Linked DNA regions of Hahella sp. HNIBRBA332. The protein of the gene in region 2 interacts with the protein of the main gene of each other region in a pairwise test. Links are inferred from orthologs where the notes say so. Each region holds a gene or a part of one and is shown on either strand. Other genes may lie near its edges.

Region 1 (3,321 bases), 690 kb from region 2 along the record:
GTGGACATTAATGTGTATCCAATTTCAAGCTAATCTGCCCACATCAATAGCTTGATGTGATTGGAAGGAGTAAGTTCGATGACTGACGATGTACTGCCCATAACCCCTAAGACCGCCTTTACTCGCAAACGGGACCGGGCGGGTTACGATCGCCGCGATATCTACGGCATATTGGATGCATCTGTTCTGTGCCATGTGGCGTTTATGTTTGACGGCGCGCCCTTTGTATTGCCAACCGCCTACTGCCGCTACGGCGATAACTTGATTGTGCATGGCGCGGTCAATGGTCGTCTGTTTAAAAGCCTTGCGGATGGGCGTGAGGCGTCCGTATGCGTCACGTTACTGGATGGTCTGGTGCTCTCCCGGCGGGCGTTCCATCACTCCATGAACTACCGCAGCGTTGTCTTGTTTGGACAGTTCGAGGCGATAGAGGATCCGGATATGAAGAATGAAGCACTGAATGCGTTGGTGGATCACATTATCCCGGGTCGCTGTGCGGACGATATCATTCCCAACACCCGCAACGAACTGGCGGCGACGGCGGTGCTGGCCATGCCGATAGTGGAGGCGAGCGCCAAAGTTCGCAGCGGCCCACCCCGAGACAAAGAAGAGGATATGGATCAGCCGGTCTGGGCGGGCGTGGTGCCCATGCGCACGGTGTATGGAATGCCTGAGGTGGACCCGGAAACCCGCAGTGACGTCAGGCTGCCGGATTACCTGCGACACCTGGCCACAGGGCAGTAGAGATTAACTCGCCCACTGCGCGCCTGCCGGTAGCGGATAGTCGCTGAACTCTACGTGGAGGATACGACGCTGGTTGGGCGTCGTTCCCTTGCTGGAGGCGTGCAGCAGGTGAGGCTTCATCACCAGGATGTCGCCCGCTCGGGCGATGCAGGACAGAGGCTTAGACGATGCGGCGACTTGCTGGATACGTTCATGGGATAACAGTCCCTCGCGGTGAGATCCCGGGATGACTTTCAAGCAGCCGTTGCTCTCATCGGTAGGGTCCAGATGAATGCGAAACGCCAGCATGCGCTCCAGCACCTCAATAGGAGGCTGGACGTGGAGAACGCCTTCTTTCTCTGACCATGGCCTCCAGTCTGGCGCAACAAACCGTTCACTGACGCAAACGGTTCTGTCCTGATGCCAAGTGACCAGCCAGTTTTTTCGGGGCGTTTTATTGAACAGGATCGCTCGGACCCGTTGTGGAGCATCTTGCAAGTAGCGGGAGGCCAGTTGCGTGAGATCGCCGCCGGCCAGCCACTCCCTTAATGTTTTGTACTTGCGATCCGCGTTACGCACGCCGGAGCCGGAGTTAACCTCGTCATCGCAGGCAACTTCCTGCAGGATGGCGTTGATCAATGATGCAGGCAGTGCGTCCCGCAGCCATTCCAAACCATCGCGGTGGAAGTCGAACGCCATCAATCCAGCACTTTTTCTTTGAACTCGCACAGATCGGAGATGACGCAGGCGCCGCATCGGGGTTTGCGGGCGGTGCAGATATAGCGGCCGTGGAGAATCAGCCAGTGATGAGCGTCCATCAAGTATTCTTTGGGGACGTGTTTCATCAGCTTGTGCTCCACTTCCAGCACGTTTTTGCCGGGGGCGATATTGGTGCGGTTGGAGACCCGGAATATATGTGTATCCACCGCCATGGCCGGCTGACGGAAAGCGGTGTTGAGAACGACATTGGCGGTCTTACGGCCGACTCCTGGCAGCGCTTCGAGGGCTTCCCGGGTCTGCGGCACTTCTGAGTTGTGTTGGTCGATCAGGATTTTGCAGGTCTTGATGACGTTTTCCGCTTTGCTGTTGAACAGGCCGATGGTCTTGATGTACTCCTTAAGGCCCTCCACACCCAGCGCGTAAATGGCTTCCGGCGTATTCGCCACGGGGTAAAGCTTGCGGGTGGCTTTATTAACGCTCACATCGGTGGCCTGAGCGGACAGAACCACTGCAATCAGTAGTTCAAAGGGAGTGTTGTACTCCAACTCCGTGGTCGGGTTGGGATTTTCCGCTTTTAGGCGGGCGAATATCTCCGCTCGTTTTTGCTTATTCATCAGTCTTCTTATGGTTTGTATTCACAGTCAAAAGCGCCGTCGCGTGCTTGCGTGACGGGTGGCGAGAAAGTCGGCGTCAGCGGTTTAGGATATCTTTCCGGTGACCCGTACCCGCTTGCCGCCAGAGATAGGCTTCTCCAGTTTCACTGCAGCGGCTTCCTTCATGCGTTTATCGATCACATTTTTTAGCGCAATCAACAGGCCCATGCCGACAAAGGCGCCGGGGGGCAGCACGGCGAAAAGAAAGTCTGAGTAGTCGGCGAACAACTCAAGCTTCCAGCTCCGTGCAGATTCGCCAAACAGCAGGTCCATTCCAGAAAACAGAGAGCCTTGTCCTATGATTTCACGCATACCGCCCAACACTATCAACACGAGACTGAAACCCAAGCCCATCATAAAGCCGTCGAGCAGGGAGGGGAGAATCGGATTCTTGGAGGCGAAAGCGTCTGCGCGTCCAAGAATGGCGCAGTTGGTGACGATCAAAGGGATAAAAATGCCGAGAATTTCATACAGCTCATAGGCGAAGGCCTGCATCAGCAGCTCGGCGCAGGTCACGAAAGAAGCGATGATCATGACGAATGCGGGCAGGCGTACGGATTCGGGCACGTAGTTGCGGATCATGGAAACCGCGGCGTTGGAGCCGGTCAGCACCAAAGTCGTGGCCAATCCCAGGCCGATGGCGTTGACCACGGTGCCTGTCACCGCCAGCAGGGGGCAGAGGCCCAGCAGTTGCACTAATGCCGGGTTGTTTTTCCACAATCCGTCACGAACTATTTCTTGATAGCTTTTCGCCATTATGCAGATCCTGGGTTCATTCGGTCATTCATGTTCGATACGCTCGCCAGTCCGGCTATTCCTGTGTCGCGGTTGCGGTATTGACGCCGCTATTGCTACGCAAGAGTTGATCACGATGGCTTTGAAAATAGGTTAGCGCATTACGCACCGCCTTCACTACCGCTCTGGGCGTGATGGTGGCGCCGGTCATCTGATCGAAATCGCCGCCGTCCTTTTTCACTTTCCAGCGGTCTTCCGCAGGAGAGCTGAGCGAGCGGCCGGGAAACTGTTCCACCCAGGGAGATTTCCGCGCTTCGATCTTATCGCCCAACCCCGGGGTTTCCTTATGAGCGGTGACGCGTACGCCTTTGATGACGCCGTCCGGCTGAATGCCGACGATACCCTGGATTTCTCCGGTGTAGCCATCCGGCGCGACAAAAGGCAGAATCACCGCCACCGGCGAGCCGTGACGGGTAGCCAGATAGGCTTC
Region 2 (3,537 bases):
GGCAGGAGCCGCCGCAGGCGCAGCAGGCTCAGGTTGTTGCGCTGGGGCCGGGGCTGATTTCTCTTCTTGCGCCGGCGCAGGTTCAGGCGCTTCCGCAGCGCCTTCGCCCGCCATCAATAGAATCAGGTCGCCTTCGGATACTTTATCCCCCACCTTGATCTTCAACTCGGCGATTTTACCCGCCTGAGGAGAAGGGATATCCATAGTGGCCTTATCAGACTCCAGGACAATCAGAGAGTCTTCCGCGTTCACCTCATCGCCAGGCTTCACGCAGACTTCAATAACCTCAACATCGGACGCTCCGCCGATGTCAGGAACTTTGACTTCGATATTACTCACGTCAGTCTCCTTCTATCAGGCGTAGATTGGGTTCGGTTTGTTAGGATCGATGCCGTACTTACGGATCGCTTCAGTCACCACTGAACGTTCGATCTTGTCTTCCCGAGCCAAGCAATCCAGCGCTGCGACAGCTACGTAGTAACGGTCGACTTCGAAGTGCTGTCTCAGCTTCTCGCGGGTGTCACTGCGACCAAACCCGTCCGTACCCAGTACATGGACGGTCTGCTGAGGAATGAACTGACGCACCTGATCAGCGAACAGACGCATGTAGTCAGTAGAAGCGATAACCGGACCTTCGCGATCTTTCAGACACTGTTTCACGTAGCTCTCGCGACGTGGCTCTTCCGGATGCAGCATGTTCCAGCGACGTACGTGATGGCCTTCGCGAGCCAGCTCGGTGAAACTGGTGACGGACCAGATATCGCTGTCGATGCTGAAGTCGTCTTTCAGCAGTTTCGCCGCTGCGCGCACTTCGTTGAAGATCGCGCCGCAACCCAGCAGCTGAACACGCGCCTTGCCGTCTTTCGCGCCTTCTTCGAACAGGTACATCCCTTTCAGGATGCCTTCTTCGGCGCCGTCCGGCATCGCAGGATGCTCGTAGTTCTCGTTCATCAGCGTCAGGTAGTAGTAGACGTTTTCGTTTTCGCCATACATACGACGCAGACCGTCGCGAACGATTACCGCTACTTCGTAACCGTAAGTCGGATCATAGGAAACACAGTTCGGGATGGTCGCCGAAATAATGTGGCTGTGGCCGTCCTGATGCTGCAAACCTTCTCCGTTCAGCGTAGTGCGGCCCGCGGTGCCGCCCAGCAGGAAGCCGCGCGCACGCATGTCGCCAGCCGCCCAGGCCAGATCGCCAACGCGCTGGAAGCCGAACATGGAGTAGTAAATATAGAACGGGATCAACGGGTAATCGTTGGTGCTGTAGGACGTCGCCGCAGCAATCCACGCGGACATGGCGCCCGCCTCGTTGATGCCTTCCTCAAGGATCTGACCTTGCTTGTCTTCCTTGTAGTACATGATCTGGTTGCGGTCGTTCGGCACATACTTCTGACCTTCGGAAGTATAAATACCCAACTGACGGAACATGCCTTCCATACCGAAGGTACGGGCTTCGTCAGGAACGATCGGAACAACGCGACCGCCGATCTGTTTGTCTTTAACCAACGCGTTGAGCACCCGCACGAACGCCATGGTGGAGGAGATTTCGCGACCGTCGCTGCCTTTTAGTACAGCGTCGAATGCATCCAGACCTGGGATCTGCAGCGGCTGGCAGTCTTTGCGGCGCTTGGGCAGGAAGCCGCCCAGGCTTTCACGCATTTTCTTCATGTACAGCGCTTCAGGAGAGTCCGGCGCCGGACGGTAGTACGGCAGATTCTCGATCTCGTCGTCGGAGATCGGCACGCCAAAGCGATCGCGGAATTTCTTGACCGTCTCCATATCCAGTTTCTTCAACTGGTGCGTGGTGTTCTGGGCTTCGCCCTGCTCGCCGAAACCATACCCCTTAACGGTATGCGCCAGAATCACAGTCGGCTGACCTTTGTGATTTACCGCATTGTGATAGGCCGCGTACACTTTGTAGGGGTCGTGACCGCCGCGGTTGAGCTTGTAAATGTCCTCGTCGGACATGTTCTCAACCATTTTCTGCAGTTCTGGGTACTTACCAAAGAAGTGCTTACGGGTGTAAGCGCCGCCGTTGGATTTGAAGTTCTGCATTTCGCCGTCGACCGCTTCGTCCATACGCTTCTGCATAAGACCGTGGTCGTCTTTTTCGAACAGCGGATCCCACAGACGTCCCCAAACGACTTTCAATACGTTCCAACCCGCGCCGCGGAAGATGCCTTCCAGTTCCTGGATGATTTTGCCGTTGCCGCGCACCGGTCCATCCAGACGCTGCAGGTTACAGTTGATGACGAAGATCAGGTTGTCCAGCTTTTCACGGCCGGCCAAACCGATGGCGCCCAGAGTTTCAGGCTCGTCGCACTCGCCGTCGCCAACGAAACACCACACTTTGCGGCCTTCCATATTAGTCAGTTCACGGCTATGCAGGTACTTCATCACGTGCGCCTGATAGATCGCCTGAATCGGGCCCAGCCCCATGGATACAGTTGGGAACTGCCAGTAATCAGGCATCAGCCAAGGGTGTGGATAAGAGGACAGACCGTTACCGTCAACTTCGCTGCGGTAGTTGTCCATCTGCTCTTCAGAGAAGCGGCCTTCCAGGAAAGAGCGGGCGTATACGCCAGGGGAAGTATGGCCCTGGAAGTAAATCAGATCGCCTTCGCGCTTGTCGTCGCCAGCGTGGAAGAAATAGTTGAAGCCCACATCATATAGAGTGGCGATAGAAGAGAACGAGGACAAATGTCCGCCCAACTCGCCAGGCTTTTTGTTTGCACGCAACACCATCGCCAGAGCATTCCAGCGCACCAATGAACGAATGCGGCGCTCCATGAACAGGTCGCCAGGCATACGCGCTTCTTTAGTATGCGGAATTGTGTTGCGATAGGGAGTCGTAATGGAATAAGGCAGTTGCGTCCCGTCGCGCGTCGCCCGCTCCGCCAACCGTGTCAGCAGGTAGGTTGCACGCTCGACGCCTTCGGTCTCCAGGACGGATTCCATCGAATCCAACCATTCCTGGGTTTCAATAGGATCGGCATCATCATGCATAGAGGTTACTCCTGTAGAGCTAGATTGATTGTAATTGTGTTACCGGACGCGCCGACGCCTTGTGAGCGCCCACGCACCATAAAAAATGTTCCGGAGTCCCCATCGACCCACATCTGGATCTTTTAAAAAGTAGTCGCGCGGCAGGATTTTTTTATTCATCCAGATTTTGCAGGCGCCGCAGTGAGCGCATGTTTCTGGAATCGGCCTTGCCTTTTTCCAATACGATTTCTTCCACATAAGCGAGATGCTCGTGAGCCGCGGCTCGGGCGGCGTTCGGATCTCTCGCCAGTACGGCTTCTTTCAGGCGAAAATGTTGCTCTTTTATTTTCAGCCGCATCGCCTCTTCTTCGTAGAGGTAATGTAGGTTGCTAACAATATTCTGTTTCAACAAGGTGAACAATGCGCGCATAGTATGAAGCAGCACCACGTTATGGGCGGCTTCCGCGATGGACAGATGAAACTCCGCATCCGCTTTCGCCTCCAGATCAGAGACGCGTTGTTCGTGATAGTTCAGCCAGTCATTGTAGC

Evidence for each region.
Region 1: the proteins of aceE (region 2) and nth interact in binary tests that used the Escherichia coli proteins (3 or more experiments, as listed by UniProt). The link is inferred for Hahella sp. HNIBRBA332 from one-to-one orthologs.

The regions. Positions count from the first base shown.
Region 1 is NZ_CP132203.1:3,839,224-3,842,544, reverse strand. What follows is about bases 240-3,238. They hold nth (endonuclease III), read right to left. Parts: upstream 2,058-3,238; coding sequence 1,422-2,057; downstream 240-1,421. Other genes in these bases: rsxG (electron transport complex subunit RsxG), read right to left, coding at 2,908-3,238; O5O45_RS16975 (electron transport complex subunit E), read right to left, coding at 2,142-2,852; O5O45_RS16985 (phytanoyl-CoA dioxygenase family protein), read right to left, coding at 748-1,422; O5O45_RS16990 (pyridoxamine 5'-phosphate oxidase family protein), read left to right, coding at 240-744. Also shown: more of O5O45_RS16990, read left to right, coding at 79-239; more of rsxG, read right to left, coding at 3,239-3,321. UniProt on the Escherichia coli protein: DNA repair enzyme that has both DNA N-glycosylase activity and AP-lyase activity. The DNA N-glycosylase activity releases various damaged pyrimidines from DNA by cleaving the N-glycosidic bond, leaving an AP (apurinic/apyrimidinic) site.
Region 2 is NZ_CP132203.1:4,529,511-4,533,047, forward strand. The notes cover bases 155-3,369. They hold aceE (pyruvate dehydrogenase (acetyl-transferring), homodimeric type), read right to left. Parts: upstream 3,010-3,369; coding sequence 355-3,009; downstream 155-354. Other genes in these bases: aceF (dihydrolipoyllysine-residue acetyltransferase), read right to left, coding at 155-339; pdhR (pyruvate dehydrogenase complex transcriptional repressor PdhR), read right to left, coding at 3,161-3,369. In the rest of the region: more of aceF, read right to left, coding at 1-154; more of pdhR, read right to left, coding at 3,370-3,537. UniProt on the Escherichia coli protein: Component of the pyruvate dehydrogenase (PDH) complex, that catalyzes the overall conversion of pyruvate to acetyl-CoA and CO(2).